Cupriavidus metallidurans CH34: one gene and its partner. The main gene of each other region encodes a partner of the protein of the gene in region 2 in a complex. Links are inferred from orthologs where the notes say so. Each region holds a gene or a part of one and is shown on either strand. Other genes may lie near its edges.

Region 1 (3,184 bases), 690 kb from region 2 along the record:
GGCTCCGGCGGGTTTTTGCGTTATGGTCGGGTTTGCCCCGCCCGCGTCCGTCGCTGGCGCGTAATCCAACTTTTCGGAAGATTGCCATGTCCCTCAAAGCCCGCATCAACGATGACATGAAGGCCGCCATGCGTGCCCGTGAAGCCGAGCGTCTCGGCACCGTCCGCCTGCTGCTGGCGGCCATCAAGCAGCGCGAGGTGGACGAACGCATCGAACTGGACGACGCTGGCATCACCGCCGTGATCGACAAGATGATCAAGCAGCGCAAGGACTCTATCTCCCAGTTCGAGCAGGCCGGTCGCGATGATCTGGTTGCGAAGGAGAAGGCCGAACTTGACGTGCTGGTAGCCTATATGCCGGCACAGCTCTCCGACGCGGAAGTGGCTGCCGAGGTTCAGAAGGCCGTGACCGAAAGCGGCGCAGCCGGTCCGCAGGATATGGGCAAGGTCATGGGCCTGGTGAAGGCCCGCCTGGCTGGCCGTGCCGACATGACCGCAGTTTCCGCGCTCGTGAAGGCCGCGCTTGCGCCGAAGTAAGCCTCTCATCGGTCAGAATCATTGCCATCAGCGGATGTAATGCGTGATGTTGTCTGCGCGTTGATGAAAATTGCGCGTAGATGTTAGCAATCCCAAGTGGCGCGTTGCATCTGCACTACAATGATTCGATAGCCGCCGGGCGACGCCCCGGTCACGTATTCCAGAAAACTTCGAAACGGCCGCCGGCGTTTTGCCCGGCAGTCCGTGCCATCAGGACGGTCAGTCGGGTGATTCCGCAATCCTTTATTCAGGACCTGCTCAACCGCGTCGACATTGTCGATGTGGTGGGCAAGTACGTGCAGTTGAAGAAGGGCGGCGCCAACTTCATGGGCCTGTGCCCGTTCCATAACGAGAAGTCCCCGTCCTTTACCGTATCGCCGACCAAGCAGTTCTATCACTGCTTCGGCTGCGGCGCACATGGATCCGCCATCGGGTTCCTGATGGAGTACTCGGGGCAGTCCTACCCCGACGCGGTGCGTGAGCTGGCCCAGTCGGTCGGCCTGTCCGTGCCGGAGGAGCGCAATAGTCTGCCACCCGCCCAGCGGGCAGAGCAGCAGGCCAGGTCGTTGGCGCTGACCGATGCCATGACGCGTGCCACCGACTTCTACAAGAAGCAGTTGCGCGGTGCCCCGCAGGCCATCCAGTACCTCAAGGGCCGTGGCCTGACCGGCGAGATTGCCGCTCACTTCGGTCTTGGCTACGCGCCGGACGACTGGCAAGGGCTGGAGACCGTGTTCGGAAGCTATCGCGATGACGCCATCGCCGGTCCGCTGGTGGAGGCCGGGCTGCTGATCGAGTCCCAGGAGAAGCGCGACGCCGATGGCAAGCCGCGTCGGTACGACCGCTTCCGCGATCGCATCATGTTCCCGATTCGCAATACGAAGGGCAATGTGATCGGGTTTGGCGGCCGCGTGATGGGGCAGGGCGAGCCAAAGTACCTGAATTCACCGGAAACGCCGCTCTTCAGCAAGGGAACGGAGCTCTACGGTCTGTTCGAGGCGCGTCACGCAATCCGCGAAAATGGCTACGTGCTGGTGGTAGAAGGCTACATGGATGTGGTCGCGCTGGCCCAGCTCGGGTTTGCCAATGCCGTCGCCACACTCGGCACGGCCTGCACGCCAGTTCATGTGCAGAAGCTGATGCGCCAGACCGACGCCGTGGTCTTCTCGTTCGACGGTGACGCCGCTGGCCGCCGTGCCGCGCGCCGCGCGTTGGAAGCCTGCCTGCCGCACGTGGCGGATAACAAGACGATCCGCTTCCTTTTTCTGCCGGCCGAACACGACCCGGATAGCTATGTCCGCGAGGAGGGAACTGACGCGTTCGCGCGCCAGGTTCAGAACGCGATGCCTTTGTCGCGCTTCTTGCTGCAAATCGTCACGGAAGATCAGGATCTGCGCCAGCCCGAGGGCCGTGCCCGCGCGCAGTACGAGGCCAAGCCGCTGCTTCAGGCGATGCCCGCCGGTGGCTTGCGACTGCAGATCGTGCGCGAACTTGCCGATACCACAAGCACCACGCCGGCCGAGATCGAGGCGATTTGCGGCCTGGGCAGCGATTCCTCGCGGGTTGGTCGTTTCGCCCAGCCGCGCCCGCGCGCGCGGCGTCAGGCGCCGACCGGGCTCGAGCAGCGCGTGATCCAGTTGCTGATGTGCTACCCGTCGCTGGCGGCCCGGCTCGACGGGGACGCGCGCGCATTGCTGCTGGACCCCCAGCACTCCGGATCCGAGGCGCTGGGCTACTTGGTGTCCGCTTGCGATGGCATTCAGGGTGAGGTGAACTTTGCGGCCTTCAGCGAGCAGTTGGCGCAGACGCCCTACGCCGATGTCTACGCGAGCGCACGCACGGCGGTACTGCGCGAGGAAATCGAAGAGGAGCCGGCGACGCATGAGTTCGACGGCGCCGTCCACAAGTTGCTGGCCGAGCCGCTGGAGCGCGAGCAGAAGGCGCTCGAGGCCATGGTGAGCGCGGGCACGGCTGACGAAGAGACCAAGGCGCGATATCTCTGGCTATCGCGCGAAGTGCAGCGGCGCAGGCAAATGGGCTGGCGGCCCGCCGCCATGGAGGATAGTTGAACCGATTTTCGGCGTGAGCAGTTGAGCACGTGGCCAGAACCGATGGAAAAATTGGCGGCCAAACTGCTTAAGCCTTGATTTTTCAGGTGAAAACACAACCTGACAGGAAGCCGGGGGTTGGTGACGTGCTACAATGCCCGGTTTGGATTGCGAAATCTTTCTTCCCATTACTGGCGAAAGTGAGCGTGCCAATGGCAAAGGCCAAAGCAACCGAAGGGGTAGCCGTGAAGGCGCCCTCCAAAGCTCCCCAATCAGGGAGCGGCAAGGCGTCCGTGAAAACAACGGCGGCGAAGACATCGACCGCGTCAGTCAGGACGACATCAGCCCGGTCTGCGCCAGCAAAATCCGCGCGGAGCGCAACTGCGCCCGCCGGATCCACTTCCGCCAGGAATCGCACATCCGAAAATACAAAGCCCTCGACTTCGGCACGCGAGAGCGGCAAGAGCGCCAATACAAGCGGCAAGAGCGCCGCTGCACCAGTGAAAGGCAAGAGTATCACCGTGGCGAAACAGCAGAATACCGAAGTCGAGAGCAAGCGTGCGGCAACGACGGCCGGCACACGGAGTGGAGGCGCCAAGG
Region 2 (3,133 bases):
GATCACCCACAAGCTCATTTGAACAGTATGCATGCGAGTACGCGCCTCAGGCGTTTTCCAGGACGATGCCTTCGATGATGTTGGCCACGTCCTCGCACTTGTCGGTAATGGACTCGAGCTGTTCGTAGATCGCCTTCAGCTTGATCAGACGCTTGACGTCGGTTTCCTCGCGGAACAGCTTCGACATCGCCGAGCGCATCACACGATCGGCCTCGGATTCGAGCTGGTCGATCTGCTGCGTGGTCTTCAGGATCGCACTGGCGTTGCCCATGTCTTCGAGCAGCGCAACGGCAATCTTCACCTGATCGCAGCACTGCACGCAGATCGCCGCCAGACGACGGGCCTCGTCGGTCAGGCTCGTCACGTCGTACAGCGAAATCGTCTCGGCAACATCCTCCATCAGGTCCAGGATGTCATCCATGGTCGTGATGAGCTTGTGAATCTCGTCGCGGTCCAGCGGGGTGATGAACGTCTTGTGCAGCAGGTCGATCGTGTCATGCGTGACGCGGTCCGCCTTCTTTTCGGTGGCCTGCACGCGCCGGGCATGGGCTTCGGCGTTGGGCAGATCGTTGACCAGCGCCTCCAGCTCATGGGCTGCAGTCACCGCGCAATCGGCGTGCTGGTTGAAATATTCGAAGAACTTGCCCTCGGTGGGCATGAATCGACCGAACATGAAATGTCCTTGTGGCGCGCCTCAGGGCCGCGCTTGGTTGTTTTGCAAATGGGATGCAGGGCAAATTGCATGACAGCCGCGCGAGGGCGGCTGTCATCAAAGCGCAATATTTTACAGGTATGCGTCGCCCTGCGGGGTAATCACGGCGAATCAGGTGTCGTTGTCGAAGAACGCCGGACCACCGCTAAAATTGTCAAATTTCGTGAATTGACCTAGGAACGTGAGCCTAACGGTACCGATTGGACCGTTACGCTGCTTGCCGATGATGATCTCGGCCGTGCCCTTGTCTTGCGAATCCGGGTTGTAAACTTCGTCGCGATAGATGAACAGAATCACGTCGGCATCCTGTTCGATAGCGCCCGACTCTCGCAAGTCGGACATCACGGGGCGCTTGTTCGGGCGCTGTTCCAGACTGCGGTTCAGCTGCGACAAGGCAATGACCGGGCAGTTGAGCTCCTTGGCCAACCCCTTCAGCGAACGCGAGATTTCCGAGATCTCGGTGGCACGGTTCTCGCCGCTACCCGAACCCGACATCAGTTGGAGGTAATCGATGATGATCAGGCCAAGCTGCCCACATTGCCGCGCCAGACGGCGGGAACGGGCACGCAACTCCATGGGATTCAACGCCGGCGTCTCATCGATGAACAACTGCGCGTCGTTCATGCGCTGAATCGAGTGCGTCAAGCGCGGCCAGTCCTCGTCGAGCAGTCGACCGGTACGCAGGCGATGCTGATCGAGGCGCCCCACCGAACCCAGCATACGCATGGCCAGCTGGACGCCCGCCATTTCCATCGAGAAGACCGCTACAGGCAGCCCCTGCTCGACAGCCACGTGTTCGCCAATGTTCAGTGAGAATGCCGTCTTACCCATCGAGGGGCGCCCTGCCACGATGATGAGATCCCCCGCCTGCATACCACTGGTCATGCGGTCGAGGTCGATGAAACCGGTGGGTACGCCGGTCACATCGGTGGTGGAGTCACGGTGGTAAAGCTCGTCGATCCGCTCGACCACCTGCGTCAGCAGCGGCTGGATTTCCTGGAAGCCCTTCTGGCCACGCGCGCCCTCTTCGGCAATGGCGAATACTTTCGACTCGGCTTCGTCGAGCAGCTCGCGCACCTCACGCCCCTTGGGCGCGAAGGCCGCCGACGCAATGTCATCGGCGACGGTCACGAGCTTGCGCAGCACCGCACGTTCGCGCACGATTTCCGCGTAACGACGGATATTGGCCGCACTCGGCGTGTTTTGGGCCAGCGAGTTCAGGTAGGCCAGCCCTCCGACCTCCTCGGCCTTGCCAGCTCCCTGGAGCATCTCGAAGACAGTGATCACGTCGGCCGGCTTGGTCGCCGAAATCAGACGGGCAATGCTCTGAAAGATCAGCCGATGGTCGAAACGATAGAAATCCGCCTCAGAAATGAAGTCGGCAATCCGGTCCCAGGCGGCGTTATCCAGCAGCAACCCGCCAAGTACCGATTGCTCGGCCTCGATGGAATGCGGTGGAACCTTGAGACTGTCTAGTTGGGGATCTGCGGCGGGCGCGTTCATGGGGGGCAATTATAGCGGCGCTGAAGGCCGCGCAAACAAAAAAGGCAGGAGCGCGGCTCCTGCCTTTCTGTGCATCGCGTACGCCAAACCGAACTGGCGCACTGCTTCGCGGGGTACGGCTTAGACGTGCTCGCCCAGAACGGCCACGGTCACATCTACCACCACGTCGGTGTGCAGAGCAACGCTGACCGGGTGGTCGCCAACAACCTTCAGCGGGCCGGACGGCATGCGAACCTGAGCCTTCTCCAGCTTGAAGCCTTGGCCAGCCAGGGCTTCAGCGATGTCAGCGTTGGTCACCGAACCGAACAGACGGCCGTCCACACCCGACTTCTGGGTGATCTGGACGGTCAGGCCATTCAGCTTCTCGCCTTCGGCTTGAGCGGCAGCCAGCTTTTCGGCGGCAACCTTTTCCAGCTCGGCGCGCTTCACCTCGAATTCGGCGATGGCGCTTTGCGTCGCGCGGCGTGCGCGCTTGGTCGGGATCAGGAAGTTACGAGCGTAACCGTCCTTCACGCGAACGATGTCACCCAGGCTACCCAGGTTGATGACTTTTTCCAGCAGAATGACTTGCATCGTGTATTTCTCCTTGCGGTCCTGGGACTATCAGTTCTTGTGCAGGTCGGTGTACGGCATCAGCGCCAGGAAGCGAGCGCGCTTGATGGCCGTATCCAGCTGACGCTGATAGTGAGCCTTGGTACCGGTCAGGCGAGCCGGCGTGATCTTGCCGTTGTCGCCGATGAAGTCCTTCAGCGTGTCCAGATCCTTGTAGTCGATCTGTTCGACGCCTGCCACGGTGAAGCGGCAGAAGCGCTTGCGCTTGAACAGCGGGTTCTGTTGCTGAAAGCGCTTCTTGTTCTTGTTGTCACGTTTGACGAATGCCATGATTCAATCCTTTTCGAATGCTTTACATCGAGTGAT

What was found.
Region 1: the proteins of RMET_RS09900 (region 2) and dnaG are in contact, whole or in part, in a crystal structure (PDB 2R6A), measured with the Geobacillus stearothermophilus proteins. The link is inferred for Cupriavidus metallidurans CH34 from one-to-one orthologs. Residues at the interface, in WP_033016901.1 of Geobacillus stearothermophilus: Ser13, Glu15, Ala16, Gln18, Glu91, Leu92, Asp94, Ala95, Val96, Pro97, Thr98, Ala99, Ala100, Asn101, Tyr104, Tyr105, Ile108; in WP_049624496.1 of Geobacillus stearothermophilus: Lys456, Leu457, Leu458, Pro459, Ala460, Asn463, Ala464, Leu467, Leu535, Leu536, Ile537, Ala538, Gln544, Glu545, Asp548, Tyr549, His552.

What each region holds. Positions count from the first base shown.
Region 1 is NC_007973.1:2,835,934-2,839,117, reverse strand. The notes cover bases 317-3,184. They hold dnaG (DNA primase), read left to right. Parts: upstream 317-763; coding sequence 764-2,605; downstream 2,606-3,184. Other genes in these bases: rpoD (RNA polymerase sigma factor RpoD), read left to right, coding at 3,085-3,184; RMET_RS33430 (hypothetical protein), read right to left, coding at 2,688-3,095; RMET_RS13115 (GatB/YqeY domain-containing protein), read left to right, coding at 317-536. Outside these bases: more of RMET_RS13115, read left to right, coding at 87-316. UniProt on the Escherichia coli protein: RNA polymerase that catalyzes the synthesis of short RNA molecules used as primers for DNA polymerase during DNA replication.
Region 2 is NC_007973.1:2,150,139-2,153,271, forward strand. Bases 20-2,836 are described here. They hold RMET_RS09900 (replicative DNA helicase), read right to left. Parts: upstream 2,216-2,836; coding sequence 824-2,215; downstream 20-823. Other genes in these bases: RMET_RS09890 (inorganic phosphate transporter), read right to left, coding at 20-33; RMET_RS09895 (DUF47 domain-containing protein), read right to left, coding at 47-673; rplI (50S ribosomal protein L9), read right to left, coding at 2,336-2,788; rpsR (30S ribosomal protein S18), read right to left, coding at 2,819-2,836. In the rest of the region: more of RMET_RS09890, read right to left, coding at 1-19; more of rpsR, read right to left, coding at 2,837-3,097; priB (primosomal replication protein N), read right to left, coding at 3,101-3,133. UniProt on the Escherichia coli protein: The main replicative DNA helicase, it participates in initiation and elongation during chromosome replication. Travels ahead of the DNA replisome, separating dsDNA into templates for DNA synthesis.